DNA from 4 places in the Virgibacillus sp. genome. Region 4 is predicted to be linked to each of the others. Evidence: riboswitches for the same ligand, from Rfam matches in the RefSeq annotation. Region 4 holds a riboswitch; each other region holds the start of a gene.

Region 1 (5,364 bases), on a different contig from region 4:
TAGGACGGGCGACTTTCCGATGGACGGGAGCGATTTCCGGTGCACAGCGGGCACTTTTTCACTGCAATAAACAAATTTCGTGTGTATACACATTATTTAATTTGGTAATTTAGAATAATAATCCGCTCATATAATTAACAATTCTACCTTTCCGCATTTATACTACCTTTTGTTTCGTTTCCAAAATTAAATTAGCATGTACGAGACGTTTTCGAACAGCAATTCCTATCCAGCTAGCTAATGCAGCTTTAATAAGCCCAACGATGATAAATGGATACACTCCAGCTACGAATGCTGCATTCCATGAAAGATCTAAAATAAATTTCAACTGCGTTGTCCCAAACGCTAGCGTAATAAACATGCCTATAATATTTGCAATTAAAGCATTTTGGAAACGAAAGCTTGTTTTTTCGAGAATGAAACCTGTAACATATGCTGTAACAATAAAACCAAAAATATATCCTCCTGAAGGACCTACTAACACATGTGCCCCGCCGCTAAAGCCAGCAAAAACAGGTACCCCTGCTCCTCCAATTACCGCATAGCAAATCATCGCTAACGCGCCTTGCTTACTGCCTAAAATAGTGGCGGTAATTCCGACTGCTAAAGTTTGTCCACTTATCGGTATGAGTGGTAGTGGTATTTCGATTTGCGCCAAAATAGCTGTGAGTGCTGCAAACAAAGCACAATTAAGCATAAAGCGAAGTCTTTTTCGTTGCTGTCCCATGTTAATAAAGCCTCCCATTTCCAATAAACGTTGATGTTTTTTCAAAATTGTACTTGGAAAAAAGGATATTGTCAACTTAATTTTCAAAAAAGTTTACATTTTGTATGAGTCTTTTTTCCGCTTATTCGTTCTATTAGGAAGAAGCAATAGGCTTATTCAACAGATGCCATCAATCTACCGTACCCAATTAATAAAATGTAAAGTGTACCATAGCTAATAATGGTTACTAAGATTTCTCTTTCGGATAAAAGGACCTTATTCTAAACCAACTGGCGATCTCCTTAATCCTATTAACGACTTTAGAAGGGTATGAGCAAATTTTCACGCGGAACGGGCTACTTCTACCTATGGGAGCGATTTTCCGAAGAATGGGAGAAAGTTAACCATTACGCTGGTTAACTTTCTAATGATAGGAGTCTGTAGTTTGAATCTATTCTTTCATATAAGATATACTTACAATACAAGTAAGAATCAATGGAGAGGGGATGGCTTACGATGGGGCAACAAATTAAAGGGAAGATTGCGTATATTACAGGTGCTGGTAGCGGTATTGGAAGAGCAACAGCACTTGCTCTTGCTCAGGAAGGTGTTCATTTAGGCTTAATAGCTCGTACGAAATCCAAACTGGAAGCTGTTGCAAGAGAAGTAGAAACATATGGTGTTAACACCAATTATGCTGTTGCTAATATAGCAAAGTTGGAAGAAGTAGAGGGGGCTGTTGCGGAGCTAGAAACGTCGCTTGGGTCTGCAGATATTTTAATAAATAATGCAGGTATTGGAGCATATGGTAATTTTCTAGAGATGGATCCAGAAACGTGGAAACAAACTTTAGAGGTGAATGTGTTCGGTACGTATCACGTGACCCGTGCCGTATTACCACATATGCTTAAGAAAAATCAAGGCGATATTATCATGATTTCCTCCAGTAACGGATTAAAAGGAACAGCAGGTTCGACTTCTTACAGTGCTTCCAAATTTGCCATTCAAGGTATGTCCGAAGCTTTAATGCAAGAAGTACGCAGAAATAACATTCGCGTTTTCACATTAAATCCAAGCCTTGTTGCCACAGAGCTTGCTTTCGGCGAAAAGTTAGCGGAGAAAAATGACGATAAGTATATGCAAGCCGAAGATTTAGCTGAATACATGGTAGCGCAATTAAAATTGCATCCGAGAATGTTTATTAAACAGTCGTTACAATGGGCTACGAATCCGTTCTAAAAACCAACACTGTTGCGGCAGACATTTAACAAAAGCCATTGCAACAGTGCTTATGATTGGCTTTTATAAAATTTTGTCCATTTTCAGAGACCGTTACTAAATAAATCATTCATTATCCTAAGGTCTACTCTGGCTAATCGAGATAACGAACAGGGTGTTAACTTGCAGCTAACGAGCTGATATAAATACTTGGTAAGTAACTTTGATAGCCAACGTTTTTTAATGGAAAGGCGTTGGCTATTAATTACGGTAAATAGTTTTCATAAAAAGGAAACGCTTATACTTAGGATGCTTTCTTCACCTGTTTTTTAGTCATAAGTGTTTCTGCTTGCACTAACCGAGGAGCGCTAGCTAAAATTACCGCTAAAACAATAGCACAAAAAACAAACGCACCTACAAAAGTCGTTCCATTCGCTATAAATGAATAAACGAGTGGCGACGTACCCTCAGGAGCAGATTCACCCCAAAAGATTACACCTGCAAGAAAATGCCAAAAATACCTTGCAATACTACCCACGAATGTCGCAGCCACAACCCATGCCAAAGCGGTTTTTTTATACCCTTTTTCAAAACTTTTCTGAATTATAGAAGAGAGTAATCCGGCAAAACCAACGCTAGCAAAAGCAATAAAATATTCAATAAAAAATTGCAATGGTGTCAAATAGTAAGCATCACCGAGCATCACCTGTAACAACCCCCATAAGAAACCCGCTAATATCCCTGCTAGCATTCCTCTCCGAAATGCAAGAATAAATATGGGCACCATAGCAAAAGAGATCGATATAGCTGGTGATAATTTAATCGAAGGAAGAAAATCCAAAATCATTGCAAATGCTGCAAAAAATGCTGCTTCAATCATTACTAATAAGCGAATATTTTTCATTAAAAAAGCTCCCCTTTCACGGAAACCCCAAGGGAAGCATCATTGTTCAGCGTAGTTGTTCATTTATGTGTAGAAGGTAAATGCTTATAAACGTCCGCTTTACATTCAGGATCTTCCTTGCACCTAAATCGAACTAGCATTTTATGAATAAACCTAAACATTGTTGTCCACATCCCTACGCAAGTGCTAACTAAACAGGTTCAAAGGGTCTCGAACGATTTCGTTCCATCTCAGCAAAATAGCTCCCCTTGTGGTTTCTATGTATATGATTTTCATCTATTATAAGCGATAAATTGTTCTTTGAACAGCTTTTAGCTCCTTTATACACCAAAATTTTTTTAGCAACAAGTCGTGTTCAAATAAATAGTCAGGGAAATGAAGCTAACTTCTTAAATTATCGAAGAGGTCGCGCACATTCCTCATGTTGGCGATAGCTTTTCACCATTAAAAAGACATGTCTGATATACGCATCAATGACCTACCAAAGTCAAAGAAGTATATCTGACATGCCTACATCCAGAGTAGAGAGCGAGTGCATAACTAATTTTCCGTGTACTTTAAATGAAGTGCGTTTGGCATAGCAATTAGAAAAATAAACGATAAAAAAGTGATAAATACCTATTCATCAATCAATCTATGTTTATAACGATCACTACTTCGTGTTTCATCGTACCAAGCAAATGAGTCGCCAATTTCAGACGGATGAATTCTAAAGCTACCTCACGAGCAAAACTCCAGACTCAAAAGTAACAGCCTATGCTTTTCTTACCATTACGCCTTAACGCCATTCGTAAATAACCTGTTTTCACACTAATTTGCACTTCAAATTCATTCTTTACACCTTTTTATTAGTTTACGCCAACGCGCTCCCACGCACGAGCAACTTCCTGAGCAGCGCTTTCCCCATACAAATCTTGAGCGGATTGAATGAGTGCTTGTCTTGCATCTTGGAAACTACTATTCGGCGTTAAATAGGTCGTTAATGCACGATAATAAACTTGTTCCGCCTTACTTACACCTATACCATGAACAGTGAAATAAGCCGCTTTATTCGGAATTCCACTATTGATATGAACTCCACCCCAATCACCGTCTCGGGTGTTTGGTAAATGTTGATAATCGTTCATATGATCTGGCTGATTATACCTTGTTGGGTTTGCCAAACTGCGCAGTGCATCCCCTTCAATACCAGGTGTAAATACATCTTCACCAATTAACCAATCACCATCTACAAAATAGGCAAAAACATCAGCAAACGATTCATTTAACGCACCAGATTGGTTGGCATACACAAGATCAGCTGTTTCATCAATTACCCCATGTGTAAGCTCATGAGCTACAATATCATTTGCACCTGATAACGGAGCAAATCTTCTTCCGTCTCCATTACCGTAAATGATTTTATCACCAACCCATACCGCATTATTATAATTATTTCCATAATCGACAATAGACCGAATTGTTGCACCATTGTCGTCATAGCTGACTCGACCAAATGTATTATAATAATAATCAAATACTTGTCCAGCATAATAGTGAGCATCAACAGCTGCCTGTTGTTCTTCATTCGTAAAACGATTATCTTCATCTTTCACATACACACCTGGAAGATTTCTATCGCCTCTTCCTTGATTCGTGAACGTTTCAATAACGCCATTCATTCGTTTTGTCGTATCATAGAGATAGTAGTCCCCTTGATGATAAAACGTATTTAACTGTCTATGATGTCCAAGGGTACCTATTCCACTTCCAGTTGAGGCAAATTCTTGTGCCTGATTGATTGCTTTTAAAACCTCTCCACTCTCTGCATTTACCCAAATATTCCAGTACGCTGGTTTCGGTTTGGCGAATTGAAGCTCTACGCGATATGCTAACGTGTACTGTTTATTGTCATCGTGATAGACAACTAAATCAGCAGTTTCTTCCAGTGTATTGAACGTTTCTCCAGTTAACGACGCCATTTTTTTATTCGCTTCACTACGTTTTACATCAATGTGCTTCCAAGCATTATTTATTGCCTGCTTTTTGGTTAGTTTTTGTTTTTCTTTTAATTTTTCAGGGGCATTAGGATGAAATTCCCCGTTAATTGCTGTAATTTTTTTGTCTTTATTCACATGTACGACAATTTTAGAATTATCTATCGGTATATTTTGAATTTTCGGTTTATAAATGTAGTGGATCATACCTATATCATCTACATCAGATTCTATAAAATCTAGTTTTGTTTCAGAGTTAATTTTAAAGACTTCTTTATTCTCCAGCAAAAATTTTCTTACATCTGCCTCTTTCGTCACTTTTCGTTCGGATAACTCTCCGTTAATAAACGAAGGCCCTTTTTGCTCATTTTCTTGCTCCCATTTCGTCTCAACATCTGAATTAATTTCCCATTCTTCCCCTGAATCAGCAGCATGGGTCACCTGAGCATTACTCACGATTAATGTAGTAGCTAAGGTCATCAACCCAATTCGATGAAGCCATTTCTTTTGCATTTGCAATCACTCCTTTTTTGGAAACTATTGGTATTTCTTGTGGGGAT
Region 2 (5,364 bases), on a different contig from region 4:
ATCTATGTTTAAACTTTGTAGATTCCGTTTTAGTACATCTGTCTTTTTACTTGATAAAACAAATAACAATTTTTCCTCTAAAACCATTTTATGTAACACTTCTGGTATATTCTTAAAAACGGTTAGTAAATCGCTTTCTAACTGTTTATACTGTTCACGGAAAGTTTGCAATAAAAGCTTATACTCATCTTTCAATAACTCTCGATCTGCCATTTTTTTAAAAGATGTTTCAATTGGGATTCCCATATAGTGTTCGATAGTATTCGCAGACGGTATATGTAGTCGTAACGCTTTAAAAGCATTCTGTGTTGCTAATACACTGCATTGCTTTGAATCTGCCAAGGTTCCATCAAAATCAAATATAATATTTTTATAGTTCAATTTATATACCCCTCTCTTCATCCATAAACCTCAGTTATTTGTTTGCCGTATATTTGTTACTCCCTGGACGTTGCTTTATGTTGTTCCAAGCTTTAATTGCATCTTCCCTACTTTTTCCTTTATTAGCCGGATCTGCAAAAAAGTCACGAATAAATTGATTATATTCAAATTGTGGAGCAATCGTTTTCTTGTATGACGGATCTTTCTTTCGCTCTCCCTCCTCATACCACGCTTGAACAACATCATGATACGTGTTACCGACATTTTCTTTAAAATAGTTTTGAATATACGTAGAGAAGTGAAAATTCGGGATAATTGTTTTAAAAAAAGCCCGCACATGCTGACTACAACGATGATTTTCCGTAATTACAGTATCTAAGCTTAATTCGTCTTTTGTTTTTGCTTTTTTAGTACCGCTTCTTTTTCGGATTGGCTTTTTTACCTCACCTGTACGCAAGAAAGTTTCAATGCGGTCTGTAAGTTCTAATTTCGATCCCGAAGTACGAATGCCATTTTGCTTACAAAATAATTGTAACTCTTCTTTTAACCAATAGTAGTCTTTGAAAGTTTGTACATGAATATCTTTCGTTAATGCTGGTCTCAATTTTCCACCTCCTAACGATTACATCTATTATAGAACATTCGTTGCTTTATATCCACCCGCTATAACAAATACAATTAGTATTAGAACAAAGGCTCGGGGCGCCCGTTTAGCAACGTAGCGAGTGGAGCGAATCAACTGAAGTTTTAGGAATCACGGTGAGGCACGAACCCATGATGACTTATCGTAGGGCGGATTCATGAAGTCGCCTAGTTGCTGGGCGATGGAGCGGGACGTGGCTCATTCGGTTATTTGGTTATCCCATAGCATCAAATTTTTATACTTTCTTATCTCTTGAAAAATAAAGTTGACTTTGTATGACACTATGATATGCTTCAAGTATAGTATTTCTACTAGGGGAGCCCCACTGGCGGCTGAGACAACGACCCTTAGAACCTGATCTGGTTTGTACCAGCGGAGGGAAGTGGAAAACTACTTAACAGCGTTATCTGTTTCATGTTTATATGTATGGACAAAAAGTCCTTTTACACAGATAGGTTGCGTGTATTAAGTATATCCCTTTCTTCCTCGAGCAATGAAAACATGTATGTATGAGGAGGAATTTTTTTATGTCATTTACAGACACATTACGAGAAGTAACCGCAAAGAGTTGGGAGCAAAGTGTAAAACATCCATTTGTAAAAGGGATTGCCAAAGGTGATTTATCCCTAGACATTTTCAAGTATTATATTTTACAAGACATTTATTACTTGAAGCACTATGGAAAAGTCCATGCCTTGGCAGCTACATTAGCTGAAGATTTTCAAGTAACAGCTATGCTAGCTGACAAAGCAAAAGGAACTGCACAAGCAGAGCTAACCGTTCATAAACAGCATGCAGAAATCTTAAACATCACAGATACAGATTGGGATAATTTCAAACCAGCCCCAACTGCTTACGCCTATACATCACACTTATATCGCGCTGCAGCATCTGGAAGCCTAGGTCAAGCTATTGCAGCCATGTTGCCTTGTTATTGGTTATACGCAGATATCGGAAAAACGTACGAAAATGCAAAACCAACCGAAAAAATCTATCAAAATTGGATTGCTACCTATGCAAGTGATTGGTTTCAAGATTCAACCAATGAACAGATTCATTTGCTTAATCAAATTGCATCCGAATCTACGGAGAAGCAAAAAGAAAAGATGAAAGAGCAATTTATCATTGCTAAAGAATACGAGCTTGCCTTCTGGGAGATGTCCTATATAAAGGAAAATTGGTTCTCTGACAGACATTGGCATGAGCTTTCGATGGCTTAAATAAATACAAAATCAGTGAGAGAAACCTATCTTTCACTGATTTTTTAATGTATAGAATTATTCCTCTTCTCCAGAAAATCTGTAAGTTCCAGGTTAATGATTATTTTTTATCATCATGAACATATAGAAAAATTGAACTACAATGGACACAACGAAATTTTTTCTGCATAATAACGATATATCCTAATTTTCAACTTACTACAACATGGATATAGAACAGATAATAATTGTTTATAGCTAGGAATGAATTCACTCTATATCCAGTCAAAACTATATTCTAGCCGAAAATAATTATCTAACATTTATTAATTTTGAAGGAGCGTTAATATGAACACTCTCCCCCTTTTATTAAGAAAACTTGTTACTTCTTACATACTAACTATCTTTATTGCTATCTACTTTGCAATCTTTTATCTATTCCCAATAGAATCAGCTTCCTATTATTTAGAAGTGGACTTTTTAGGGTGGACTTTCATTTATAGCATTTATATTTTTCCTGTACTGCTTTTATATGGAAGTCCTATTTCAATTATAGTAGAGCTCATTCATAAAAAAGGCATCTTTAAAAATAGATGGCTTTACATTCTATTACATAGTTTATTTGGAGGATTTTTCGGTATTATTGTGGTGACTCTTGACTCTTTTCTTTTTAATTGGTTATTCATTTTATTTGGCGCATTTTTGGCATTATTATACGCTGTGATTGATCGCATTCTCTATATAAAAATAAAAAGCAAAAAAGCAATTTGGATTAGTCTATCGTTTCCAGTTATTATATTAGCATTCATGTGGGGTGGTTTTCAATTTGCATCAGAGCCTCTCCCTCCATTTACTGCAGAAGATGCTATAAAATTTGCCTCAGAAGGAGATGAAATGCTAGCAAAATTCCCACAAAAAGAAGGTATTTCTAAAGTGAAAATTGACGGATACCATATAATTCAAGAAACAAAAGCTGAAATTATTGATGATGATACTTATATCCTATATTTTTTTGAAACATGGAGTAAAAATAGTGAAAGCGATTCATTTTCTGTTTCCTATAAGATAGACCGTAATTCTTCAACTTTGCACAACTCAGATTGGAACTATAGCCGTCCATTTGAATATTAAGTCTATCTAGTTTGGTAAATTTAAAGCGTTGGAAAACAGATTTTTTCTAAGAGGACAATAGATAAAGTGAACCTCAATGAGTGGTTTTCTCATCCCCCACTGATGTTAGTACCGCAAGGGTATCACCTAAAGGCAACTGAACGAATCGGGGATTTGGGTGCTGTTATCTCCCACTTAGACTTGATCAACTCACATCTCCAATTTTTGAAGTGGGAGGCTTACAGCACCTTATACTTTTTCTAAATTATTTGAGATAAACGAAAGGATTGCATAATTGCACCTTGTAATGAAATACTTTTTTATAAACTGTTAATTAGTTGCTCCGTTGTCCGTATCGTGGCAAATTCACCATGCAATGTAGCCAGAGATACATTATGTATAGTTTCTGCATCATAATATCTATTATTTTGATCTTTCAATCCAAATGCTGCAGTAGCATCTGAAATCAGATATGTATCAAACCCTAAATTACCACTCATTCTTGCAGTCGTTGATACACAATGCGGTGTAGTCAATCCCGTAATTACAACGGTTGATACTTCATTTGCTTTTAATTGTTCTTCTAAGTTAGTACCAATAAAACTACTGTTTACTTTTTTTGTAATGATAACTTCCCCCTCGATTGGTTCAACTATTTCTTTGATAGCAAAGCCTTTATTCGCCATATGAAATACGGAATGAGGATTATCAGACGTGTGTTGTATGTGAATTACTATCCACTTCTTTTCTCTCCATAATTGTAGTATTTTTCTCATATTATCTTCTGCATCTTGATTATTTCTCTCGCCCCATTTTTTATCATCAAAAGCCTTTTGTACATCGACCAAAAGTAAAGCTTTTTTCTTTTCACACATAAATTTCTCTCCTCCTAATGTTTTATCTACCATTTTTATTCTTATTTTAAATAAAAATTTTACATATTTTACAAAAAAAGATAATTAAAACGACTAGGTAGTGTAGCTACTTTTGAATATCTTCTTGTACATCATTAGGACAATTAAACTGTCGGTTGGGTTTCTATTATTCATTGTACTTCCCCTTCCTTATCTACTTTTAGCCTAATATAATTATTTCAAAATTGCTATCTTTTTTGTAAAAATCTAGGCAGAGTACCTTTATTGCCATAGATGGATCCCTTTATGGTTTAATTTGCAATATCCCCCACCGGCATTCTCCTAACTTATACTTATTGAATACAATAATAAAAACACCCAACAGTTAGTTTAATATCACGCTAACTTCAGGGTGTCCTCATCTATATTGTTACTTTATCATGTAAGAATTCAAGCAAAAGTAAAATGAAATGAACCTATGCACATTCCTTTAAAATACAAATTCCATATTGCTTTAGTTCCTTATGGATCACAGGACTATCAGCTATACCTTGACAATAACTGTATTCTAAGAAAACGGCATACATACTGTTCCATGCAGCCTCTAATTCGGTAAGTAAATCCTTTTGTTCCGTAGTAGTTAACGCTGCTTGTAATTGCTTGAAAATGTCATCAGCATGATCTTCTTCTTTTTTTAAATTTGAGTTTGTTAAAGCATTACGGTAGGCAACTTGGTGAATGCGCTCAACAAAAACGATGTTATTAAATGCCTTTCGTAATATATGCTGCTTAGCATCTTCTGTTTCTTTTTCGTCCGTAAACATATATCCTTCTTGTTCATCACACAGCATTTCTTCTGTTTGCTTCACGTGAAAGAAATTATACATGTCGTTCCATTCATTTACCGAATTAAAACAACCCGATGTTTCTTGAAAAACAGTCAAAGTGCTCGCTTTCATATTGCATCCCTCCATCAAAGTTAAGTTACCTTATTCCTGGCACATGCCTTCTACCGTCATAGATTTTGCATAATTCCAAAAATTATTCATTTGAAAAGTAATTTAGAGAATTATACAATATTTCACCTCACTATAATTAAATTTTCAAAATTAATCTGTACAATTATACTAACATATGTTCGTTTTTTTTGCACAGTTAAACCTCTTAAGATATGAAA
Region 3 (5,364 bases), on a different contig from region 4:
CATATTTGGTTCAATCTTTTCTTCTGCTCCACCACAAGCTGTTAGAAAAGCAGCTAATACTAGTAAAGCAACCCCTATAAACTTTTTCATCATCAACTTCCTTCCCGTCTTGTTACCCCCACGTATATTTGATGTTTAAAAGGTTATTTTAGAGCTTCAAATTCAAGTAATTTGTCTCTCCGTTCAAGAGTTGGAGGTCTGCTGAGCACGAGTGTAATTAGATGATAGCAGCACCTACATCCCCTGATTCAGAGGGGTTGGTTCTGATCATACCTTTGTAGTACGAACGATCCTAAAGTGATGAGAAAACTTCCAACAATGAAGATCATGACATTCTTTCCCACTTTTAACTCTTCAAAAACCCTTCTAACATCTGTTAACAATATAAAACATAGTTTAACAAAATTGTACCAAGTAAACACTTCCATCGCAATATGGATATGTGAAGGAAAAATGACAACTTGTAATAGATTTTGATATGGACAGCTCGGTTCATTTGTAACGTATATTTCAGTTATCTATTATTTCGTTACAGCAATTCCTGCAGTATCTTTTACACCGATTCTTGTGCAGTGAGTAGATCGCAGACTTCTACTAAACTATCTACTACTCGATACGTTTTGATGTACATTTCTTCATCAGGTTCGACTAAATCAGGTACTACTATACAATTTATGCCTGCTTGATAAGCAGCTCTTAAACCATTTGGAGAGTCTTCTAGCACCATTGCCAATTCGGGGGTTACATTTGCGCGCTTACATGCTTCAAGGAAAATATCAGGATGAGGTTTTCCGCGTGTTACTTCATCCCCACTCATATAAAAGTCAAATCTAGCTTTCAAATTTGTCATCGTCAAATAGCGATCAATCGTTTCTAATGAACTAGAAGAGGCAACACATTTTTTAATCTTTCGTTCATCTAACATATTGAGAAGTTCTGGAACACCTTTCATTATTTTTAAGCCATCGTTTTTTAATACTTTCTCAGATTCATAGAGATAGTCTTCCACTATGAGGTTAAAGGAAAATTTTTCCCCGTATACGCTTTTTAATATTTTCTCATCTTCTTGGTTTCCAGCACCAATAATCTTACGGTATATGTCTAGTGTTAGGTTATACCCAGCATTTTTCATCGCCTTTTTTAAGGCTTGGAAGGCAATCCGTTCCGTATCAAATAGTAAACCGTCCATATCAAAAATCATTAATTTTAGTTGATTCATTGTATATCCTCCTAAATGAATGTAAAATGTTTGTACTTTATTAGTACTGTTCTTAGTTAGTAATGAAAATACACAGACGGAACTTCTGTAGAAAGTGCGTGTATTAATCTTTCAGGTTGATTATTAACGCACTTCAAGTTTAGAAAATCCATGTTTATTATAGCAATGATTAGAGCAACTAGCTAACATTTGGGTGAAAGGGAGGGGGTGAATAGTAGTATAATAAACATAGCTAACATAGAAGAGATGTCACAAATGATGCTGTGAATTAGGAGGTATACGTAAGTGAAAAAAATTGCGAAGGAAAACTATATTTTGTCAATGTCACCAAAGAACAAGCCTGTTGAAACAGTTTTTTCAGAAGAAACAATTCTATTTGAAACGTACGATTGTTTTAGTAATGAAATGAAAAGCGAAGACGATTTATTCCACACAGTCGGGTGGGATAAAATTAATCCAGCGACAGGACCGTTGTTTGTAGAAGACGCCAGACTAGGAGATACATTAAAAGTGGATATATTGGATATTCAAATCGCTAACCAAGGCGTAATGTCCATCACGCCAGAAATGGGGGCTTTAGCAGGTAGTTTTACTGATGAAAAAACAAAAATTATTCCGATAAATGATGGGAAAGCTATTTTTAATGAAACTTTACATTTACCGATAAAACCTATGATTGGGGTTATTGGAACTGCTCCACTTGATGAAGATGTGCCAACAGGAACGCCAAAAGATCACGGTGGAAATATGGATTGTAAACGAATTGGAATAGGATCTTCCCTTTATTTACCGGTAAATGTAGAAGGGGCTCTTTTGGCAATGGGAGATGTACACGCAGTTATGGGAGATGGTGAGGTAGTTATTTGTGGATTAGAGATTGCTGCTGAAATTACAGTTAAAGTTAGCTTGATTAAAGGACAACCTTATCCACTTCCGTTTTTAGCTGATGACAAACATGTGATGACGATAGCGTCTCGTGAAACGCTAGATGAAGCTTCTAAACAAGCAACGAAACATATGCATACTTTTCTTGTGAATGTACTGAAAATGGAAGCGCATGAAGCAGCAATGTTTCTATCTGTGGGAGCAGATTTAAAAATTTGCCAAATTGTTGATCCGTTCATGACATCGCGAATGGAACTTCCGGTGTGGGTGCTGGATAAATACGGTTACCAACTACTGTAGAGAATAATTTTTGATGATTTTTATGTGAAGAAGAGGTAGAGAAAAGGAAAAAATAAGCTTACAAAAATTAATGGGTCTTCTTGAGAGAAATCGTAGGGGGAAAACTCCCTAATCCCCCTACAAGTGCAAGTTATTTTCTTTTTGCAGCGATTAAATGAATCGTATGTAACTGACCAGTATGATGGGCTTCATGGAATGTAGCAACTTTTGCTAGTCCGCCGATTGTATCTTGCCCTAGAAAAGGTTTTTCCAATGGGATAGCAAAATATTCCGTGTCCAGTTTCATAGCACGCTCCATTTGTTCTTGCAGTTTTTCTCTTAATTCTGCAAGGGATGGGACATTTTCTGGCCAATCAGCAGGTTTTGTACCGTTTCCAAATAGAGAAATAAATTCCTCTGGTAAATGCTTTGTTTGGTTTGGGAAACCAAATAGAAATTGCTCCGCGACAGTTAAAATATGTCCGATATGCCAATGTACCGTATTATTTAGTTCGTCTAATTGTTCGTCAATTAGTGATTCATCTAGTTTATCTAGCTCCATAAACAGCATGTTACGATTCAACGCAAATTGTTCAATTAAATCTTTACTCATTTTTCATCCCCCTAATTGCTCAATTTGAGATTAGTATAACAGAGAAGTTACAAGATGAATAGTTTTATACCTATATATGTATAAGAAATATTGTTTTAATTTTTTACATTGATTTCATTGTTAATCCCTAAAGTGAATTTAGTAGAAATATAATACTAAATAGTAGCTCGAGGATTTGACACTTAGAGTTATTAGACATGTTTCCAGTCTTGAACAGAAGTTTTATGTACCTTAAAGGTAATGGAAGGAAATTGCTGGACATATGGTTTTATGTGCTGTAAGGTAGAAGATAATAAAAATGATGAATATTTGAAATCGCTAGGGGTGCCATTTTTAATGGCTGAGATCAACGTACAACGTTGGGACTCTTTGAACCTGAACTGGCTAACAAACCAGCGGAGGAAAGTGACTGTAAGGCTATTTTACTGTACATAGTCTTACTTCTATATATGTGCATACATGTCACTTTTTCCGATGTTGGAGAAAGTGACATTTTTTGTTCTACCTTTCATGAAAAGCATTCGCTTTTCATGTCAAGATGTGTTGTATAAAAAGACTTCAATTTCTCCATAAAACTGTTTAAACGAATGGGAGGGGACCTAATGCAATTATATGCGGTAACGAATGGAGAAACGGAAGAGACAAAATTAATCAATACAATACTAGCAATTGCTCCTTTCGTAGATCACATCATTTTAAGAGAAAAACAGAAATCGAGATTTGAATATTCGCAATTTGTGCAGGAATTAATAAACAGCGGTGCTCCAAAAGAAGTACTTTGTGTTCATACGCATGTTAAAATTCCGTTTTTAACGGGAGTAAATCAATTGCATATGCCTGAATACTGCACAAATATAGGGGAGATAAAGCGCTTATTTCCCTCTTTAAGAGTGGGGCGTTCTGTTCACTCTTTGGAAGCGGCAAAATATGCTGAAAATAATGGGGCTGACTATGTGATGTTTGGACATATTTATCAAACAGATAGTAAACCAGGTATAAAACCAAGAGGATTATACCAATTGGAACAGATCATTCATGCAATTACAATTCCAGTCATTGCAATTGGTGGGATTACAGGAGATAGAGTATCCGACTTTAAAGATATTGGGGTAACAGGTGTTGCTGTCATGTCGGGGATTTTTAGTGCATCTTGTCCAAAGACAGCTGCTATGAGCCTACGTAAGGAGGTAGAGAAAATTGAAGGATCATTATGAAGTTGTCGTTGTTGGCGGTGGAATTATTGGTCATGCTATTTCGTATCACTTAAATAAAAATAATGTAACTACCCTTGTTGTTGAAAAACAGCAAAGTGGAAGAAAGGCGACAAATGCAGCCGCCGGAATGTTAGGTGTACATACGGAGAATAGTAATGCAAATGAGTTTTATAAATTTTGTCAATCTAGTAGAGATATGTATCAGGAATTAAATTGGGAATTGTATCAACTAACATCTATCGATATTCAGTTAGCTTCTGGAGGCATGGTGGAGCTTGCTTTTTATGAACAGGAAAAACAAGCAATGGAATTAAAGCGACAAGCTTTCCCGAATTTAGAATGGGTGGACCCAAGGCAACTGAAAGCATGGTTTCCCACGTTAGGTAAAGAAGCGATTGCTGGCATTTACATGGAGACGGATGGGCATGTGGAACCCTCACGAGTTTGTGAAGCTTTTAAACAGGGGGCTATCGCAAAAGGTGGCAAGGTGAGAGAGGATTGCCATGTGTGGAACATAAACCACGTAGCCAAAACTTTTCACTTGGATACAGATGAAGGTTTGATAACAGCTGAGCGCGTAGTAATTGCCACAGGGGCTGAGAGTGGGCGATGGTTTACAGCAATGGGGCTAGTTAATCCAATGATACCAGTAAAGGGGGAATGTTTATCAGTTATTTCTAGCGGTATTCAGTTAAAACAGACACTCTTTTGTAAGGATTTTTACCTTGTACCAAAACGAGATGGTCGCTATGTTATTGGCGCAACTTCCGAACGCTATAATCAATCGTCCTATGTTTCTGTGGGAGGAATTGAATCTTTGCTAACACATTTTAATACTATTTTTCCATCTTTTCGAAATGCTAGGATAGATTCTTTTTTAACAGGTGTGCGACCTGGAACAGAAGATGGGATACCTGTTATTGGAGAGCATCCTTCCTTACCAGGTCTTTATTATGCTACTGGGCATTATCGAAATGGGGTATTGTTGGCGCCTGCTACTGCGCAATTAATTGGTGACCTAATAATGAATCAAAACCAAAAAGTTATAGAAAACCTAGTGTCTCCCCAGCGTTTAGCGATGGTTAATAGCTAAAACCAGAAAAATATTTCCGAAGATACGCACTATTAAGGCGAAGATGTATTTTATAAAAAAC
Region 4 (5,364 bases):
TTACTGTCACACAAGTACCTTTGCCAAACTCACTGTCAAATGTCAGTTCAGCTTTGTGTAAATGGATAATCTCACTGCAAATAGCAAGTCCTAGACCCACACTTCCTTGTACCCTTGCTCTTGATTTATCAACCATATAAAAAGCGTCGGTAATTTTAGCCATTTCATCTGTTTGAATACCTTTTCCATTATCACAAATACGGATGTGATAGTCGTTTTGGTGGATAAAGCCATGGAGCGTAATTTCTCCATGATCATGATCGATTGCTTTTCTTGCATTATCGAGTAAATTGGTACAAACGGTTCGCATTAAATCGGGCTCAATAGGTATCATAGCTTCTTCTGCTTCCACATGAAAATCCATATTTTCTTTTTCAAAAATAGGTTCCATGTACTGTTGCAAGGGGCTGAAAAAGGCAGTTGCTTTTATGGGTTTTGTTTCAATATCTCGTTTTTTTAATACCAACAAATCGAGTAATTTCATTGTTAACTCCTCAATTCGCTTTCCTTCTTGAAAAATATAATTCGCTGCCATAAATGTTTGTTCTGAATCTAACTTTTTAGAGCGAAGCATATCTGCATAACCTATCATGGTAGTAAGTGGTGTTTTTAATTCATGACTAATACTCCCAATAAATGTTTCTTGTCTTTGATTGGCTTCTTTTAACTGGGAAATCATTTCTTCAATATGTTCAGCCATAAAATTAAAATTGCGGGATAATTCCTCAACCTCAACATAGCTGCTAACACTCGTTCGTTCTTCAAAATTTCCTTTAGTAATCTGTTTCGTTGCTTTCGATAATTTATAGATCGGTTTTGTCAGTAGCCATGCAGTGACTAGCATGACGATTGCACCTATTCCAATCATCAGCAGCGTAATATACATATACATTGTCCATTGGTCATTTTTACTCGCAAAAATATCGGATATTTCTCGAAAGTTTTCAATGTAGAATAAATCTTCATGTAATTGCAGTGGTGTCATAGCGTGAAGAAAATATTTCCCATTAACATTTTTTACTTGGTAGCCTTTAGATTGATTCGATATTTGTGTAACGGCATCGTTACTTAAATCTTCATTAAAATTATCGTATACGACATGTCCGTCCTGGTTACTAATACGAAAAGTAAGTTCTCCACCAGATTCATAAATGGTTAAGGAGGAGGCAACGGTTATGAGTAGCTCTTCATTGGATATTGATTCCTTGTTTTTTTCATCAGCGAAGAAAAAATCCGATACGGAAGCCTCTCGTAGTTCTTTTTGTAGCGAGTATCTTAAAATATCATTTTCCTCAAATACAGAAGTGGCTTCGCGCTTGATAGAATCTTGAAAAGCGGAGTCAATTAATATATAACTTCCAATGCTGAAGCAGGAGACAGATACGATCATCGTGGAATAAAATATTTTCCAAAATAACTTCATGCTATACCTCTAGTCTATAGCCCACCTTATAGACTGCTACGATTTTATCCTTTAAACCAAGCTTTTGTCGCATGCGTTGCACGTGCAGGTCAATCGTCCTGCTTTCGCCGACAAAATCTTCTCCCCATACTTTCATAGAGATGTTACTCCGAAATAGAGCAATATTTTTATTGTTGATAAATAATAATAATAAGTCGTACTCTTTCGCTGTTAGATTAACAGTTTTTCCTGATTTGGTTACGACTCTGGAAAGCGTATCTATTTTTATATCAAACAATTCTATAAATTGTTTGTTTTTATCATATCTGCGTAAAACAGTTTCCACTCGGGCTAGTAATTCTACGATTTCAAAAGGTTTCGTTAGGTAGTCTTCCGCTCCAAGCTTTAACCCTTTTACTTTATCCGTTACATCTGATTTGGCAGTTAAAAATATGACTGGTATATCGTAAGGCTGGATATATTCTAGTAAATCATAGCCATTAATTTTGGGGAGCATAATATCTAAAATTGCTAAATCAAAATGATTTGCTTCAATCATATCAGCAGCTTGTTCTCCATCATAGGCACAGAAACATTCATATCCTGCATCTCCGAGACTCATTTTTATTAAGTCAGATATTGGTTTTTCATCTTCAACGATTAGTATTCGAACCATTGGGCAAACCTCCCTCTCTTTCATTATAAATTATCTGTGTAACAATGTTGTATCATATCTATCTGGTATATATATCCTTTCGAAATCTATAGGTTATAATAGGCTGTTAGCAAGCTATTGTATCGTTCTACCTAAGGAATAAAGAAAGCTACGACATGTCACCAAGTCTTTATGGTGATAGCCGTAGCTTTTAAATGATGAGCTTTACATTTTTAGGGCGGATTTTTATGAAGTTAAAAATCTGTAGATCATGCCGCCTGATATTGGTCCAAAATAATTATTGCTTTTTTAGTTTATTGCTTTTAATAGTCATTTCAACGGATAAAGATTTGCAAAGAATTATAAGTTTTGGGCAGCAACAGGGACAGGCCACATGGCTTGATGTTCTGCCATGTCCCAGAACATATATTCAAAATAGCTCGTTTTCACAACGATATCTTCCAAGATGGTTAACTCGTGTTCTGGTTTATCTTCCGCAATTGTATTAATTAAATCAATGCAATCGTTAGCCAGTGCTGTAAAATCTTCGGAGGAATACATTTGTACCCAATTGCCATAAAATTCATGTTCCAAGGCGTTTGGCCAGGCTGCCAATGCTTTGCCAATGTAATTATAACTCCAAGCACAAGCGAGTACGGCGGCGACTGTATTTTCTATGCCACCTTGTTGTGCCACATTTAGCATATAACTTGTGTATGCAGTCGTTGTTGCCGCCGCTTCTGTTTCTTCTAATTCATCAGCAGTTATGCCAAACTTGCTTGCATAGTTACGATGTAAATCCATTTCCATATGCAAGGTTCCATGAAGTAAATTGGCAAACGTTGTCATTGTTGATAAATCATGTGCTTTCGCGCTTCCTAGTGCAAACAAGCGAGAATATTCTATTAAATAAACATAGTCTTGCTTCATCCAGTGCTTGAACTTTTCCTTATCAAGCCAACCTTCTCCTAACCCTTTTACAAACGGATGCTCCAAATAGGATTTCCAAATTGGCTCTACCTTTTTCCATAAACGATCTGTAAATAGTTGTTGCATAATACTATATTCTCCTCTCGATAATTGAAATTATTTTAATGCTAGAGAAGATGTGGAAACAACAAACCTTTGTAGTTCAGGATAAGACGTACTTGCATCTGGAGAAAATAATAATCCCCATTCTACGATGTAAATAGAATGGGGAAGTGATTGCCTGATTATTACTATTCATGCAAGTTGTCACTTCCCTACGCTAGTACAAACTAGATCAGGTTCAAAGGGTCAAGTTTCCTTTCTCAGCAATAAAATTGCTCCCCTAGTGAGATATATAATAACACTATGTATTGCCATTAAAGCATAGATGGTAGATTTAGGCAAAGGAAGTGAGGATAGTAGTAGGTTCTTTGCATCTTTTTGGTCTATTAAAAGGCGCTCTCATCAGGTAGGATAAGGGTATTGTGTGTAAAGGAGAGGGTTGTTCATGCTTTTAGAAGTTATTGCTACGAACTTAACGGATGTGATAGAAGCAGAGCAGTATGGAGCAGATCGGATTGAACTTAGCCCTGCGATGGCAGAAATAGGGCTTACACCAAGTTACGGTTTACTAAAAAAAGCGGTTGAAGCTGTCCATCTGCCTATAAATGTCATGGTTCGTCCGCATAGTCAATCATTTGTATACAACAAATACGATATAGACACGATGAAGGAAGATATAGATCTGATTAAAAAGATGGGTGCAAACGGTATCGTTATAGGGGCATTGACTGCTGAAAAAACAGTTGATGAGGAAGTGTTGAAACAGCTATTAGATGTGGCTGATGATTTAGAAGTAACTTTTCATCGGGCGTTTGATTTTGCTCGTGACCAAGAAGAAGCGTTAGCATGCTTGGCACAATATAAGCAAATAACGACAGTGTTAACTGCAGGAGGTAACTATAAAGCACCTGATGCAATTCCGCAGCTACAACGATTGATTCATTTGGCTGCGGATACACATGTAAATATGATGGTGGGGCATGGTTTAAAGCCAGCAACCTTTGCTGATGTATACGAGCAAGTGAAACCCCATGCATTCCACTTTGGTTCTGGCGCTAGAAGGAACGATTCATTCGCATATAAACTGGATCGCAGCAAGATACAACAAATAAAAAATATACTCCAAAAATAAATCTGACATAGGTAGAGCCTGAGCTTATTAAACAAGCTCAGGCTCGCTTCATGCATTATTTTTTTGATTGCGAAAATTCCTTTAAATTAAATGATTTTATTGATTTATTCAGAAAAATAGAATATAATACAATAACAACAATTGATGAAAAATTAAGTAAACTATGTATATTTTTTATCTATATTCTAGTTTGCTTCATTTTTAATGAAAGATAAAGGAGGGGGATCATGAACAACAAATTATTAGAAATTAAAAATTTAAAAACATCTTTTAGAATAGATGACAATTATTATGCTGCAGTAGATGATGTTTCTTTATCTGTTAATAAGAATGAGACATTGGCCATTGTAGGAGAATCTGGTTCTGGGAAAAGTGCCCTAGCTTTTTCTGTTATGGGGTTACATACGAAAGCAAAAATAGAAGGAAATATTTATGTTAAAGGACAAGACATTGTAAATATACCAGCAAGTAATTTAAATAAGCTACGAGGAAATCATATGTCTATGATTTTTCAAGACCCGTTAACAGCGTTAAATCCGTTGATGACGGTGGAAGATCAAATTGGGGAAGCTTTATTATTACATAATCGACAGTTATCGAAAACGAAACGAAAAGAACGAGTGATTCACTTGTTAAATCAAGTTGGTATTCCTCGTCCGGAGTACACTTGTGAACAGTATCCACATCAATTATCTGGTGGTATGAGGCAGCGAGTGATGATTGCCATCGCTATTGCCAATAAACCAGAACTACTCATTGCTGATGAGCCTACTACAGCGCTTGATGTAACGATTCAAGCCCAAATACTTGGGTTAATGAATGATTTAAAAGAACAAATGAATACAGGTGTTATTTTAATTACCCATGATTTAGGTGTTGTCGCTGAAATGGCGGATCGTGTAGCCGTTATGTATGCAGGGCAAATTGTAGAGATAGCGGATGTTTATACGTTATTTCAAAAACCGCTTCATCCATACACGAGATCCCTATTAAATTCCATTCCGGGAGAAGATAGTATGCATGACAAACTCCATGTCATTCAAGGGATTGTTCCGTCCTTGCAAAATCTTCCACGAGAAGGGTGCCGATTTAAAGCACGAATTCCTTGGGTTAGTGAGGATGCACATGAAGAAGCTCCTGAGC

Evidence for each region. Region 4 has a riboswitch for thiamine pyrophosphate ahead of tenA (thiaminase II). Riboswitches for the same ligand answer to the same signal wherever they lie in the genome.
Region 1: it holds a riboswitch for thiamine pyrophosphate, as region 4 does, so the genes downstream of both, thiT (energy-coupled thiamine transporter ThiT) here and tenA (thiaminase II) in region 4, are expected to answer to the same signal.
Region 2: it holds a riboswitch for thiamine pyrophosphate, as region 4 does, so the genes downstream of both, tenA (thiaminase II) here and tenA (thiaminase II) in region 4, are expected to answer to the same signal.
Region 3: it holds a riboswitch for thiamine pyrophosphate, as region 4 does, so the genes downstream of both, HLX49_RS12375 (thiamine phosphate synthase) here and tenA (thiaminase II) in region 4, are expected to answer to the same signal.

What each region holds. Positions count from the first base shown of each region.
Region 1 covers NZ_JABXHF010000064.1:4,587-9,950, reverse strand. Annotated here, with positions in the region: gene HLX49_RS13325 (biotin transporter BioY) at 158-727, opposite strand; gene HLX49_RS13320 (3-ketoacyl-ACP reductase) at 1,223-1,945, shown strand; gene thiT (energy-coupled thiamine transporter ThiT) at 2,229-2,828, opposite strand; TPP riboswitch at 2,984-3,087, opposite strand; gene HLX49_RS13310 (M4 family metallopeptidase) at 3,677-5,317, opposite strand.
Region 2 covers NZ_JABXHF010000008.1:18,122-23,485, reverse strand. Annotated here, with positions in the region: gene HLX49_RS02995 (HAD family hydrolase) at 1-381, opposite strand, end outside; gene HLX49_RS02990 (DUF6434 domain-containing protein) at 416-985, opposite strand; TPP riboswitch at 1,328-1,422, shown strand; gene tenA (thiaminase II) at 1,552-2,244, shown strand; gene HLX49_RS02980 (hypothetical protein) at 2,695-3,354, shown strand; gene HLX49_RS02975 (cysteine hydrolase family protein) at 3,654-4,208, opposite strand; gene HLX49_RS02970 (hypothetical protein) at 4,664-5,146, opposite strand.
Region 3 covers NZ_JABXHF010000056.1:10,020-15,383, reverse strand. Annotated here, with positions in the region: gene HLX49_RS12395 (SCO family protein) at 1-93, opposite strand, end outside; gene HLX49_RS12390 (HAD family hydrolase) at 554-1,219, opposite strand; gene HLX49_RS12385 (acetamidase/formamidase family protein) at 1,505-2,404, shown strand; gene HLX49_RS12380 (DinB family protein) at 2,535-2,996, opposite strand; TPP riboswitch at 3,307-3,417, shown strand; gene HLX49_RS12375 (thiamine phosphate synthase) at 3,599-4,210, shown strand; gene thiO (glycine oxidase ThiO) at 4,194-5,303, shown strand.
Region 4 covers NZ_JABXHF010000047.1:8,697-14,060, forward strand. Annotated here, with positions in the region: gene HLX49_RS10980 (sensor histidine kinase) at 1-1,423, opposite strand, end outside; gene HLX49_RS10985 (response regulator transcription factor) at 1,425-2,078, opposite strand; gene tenA (thiaminase II) at 2,418-3,113, opposite strand; TPP riboswitch at 3,282-3,381, opposite strand; gene HLX49_RS10995 (copper homeostasis protein CutC) at 3,535-4,221, shown strand; gene HLX49_RS11000 (ABC transporter ATP-binding protein) at 4,449-5,364, shown strand, end outside.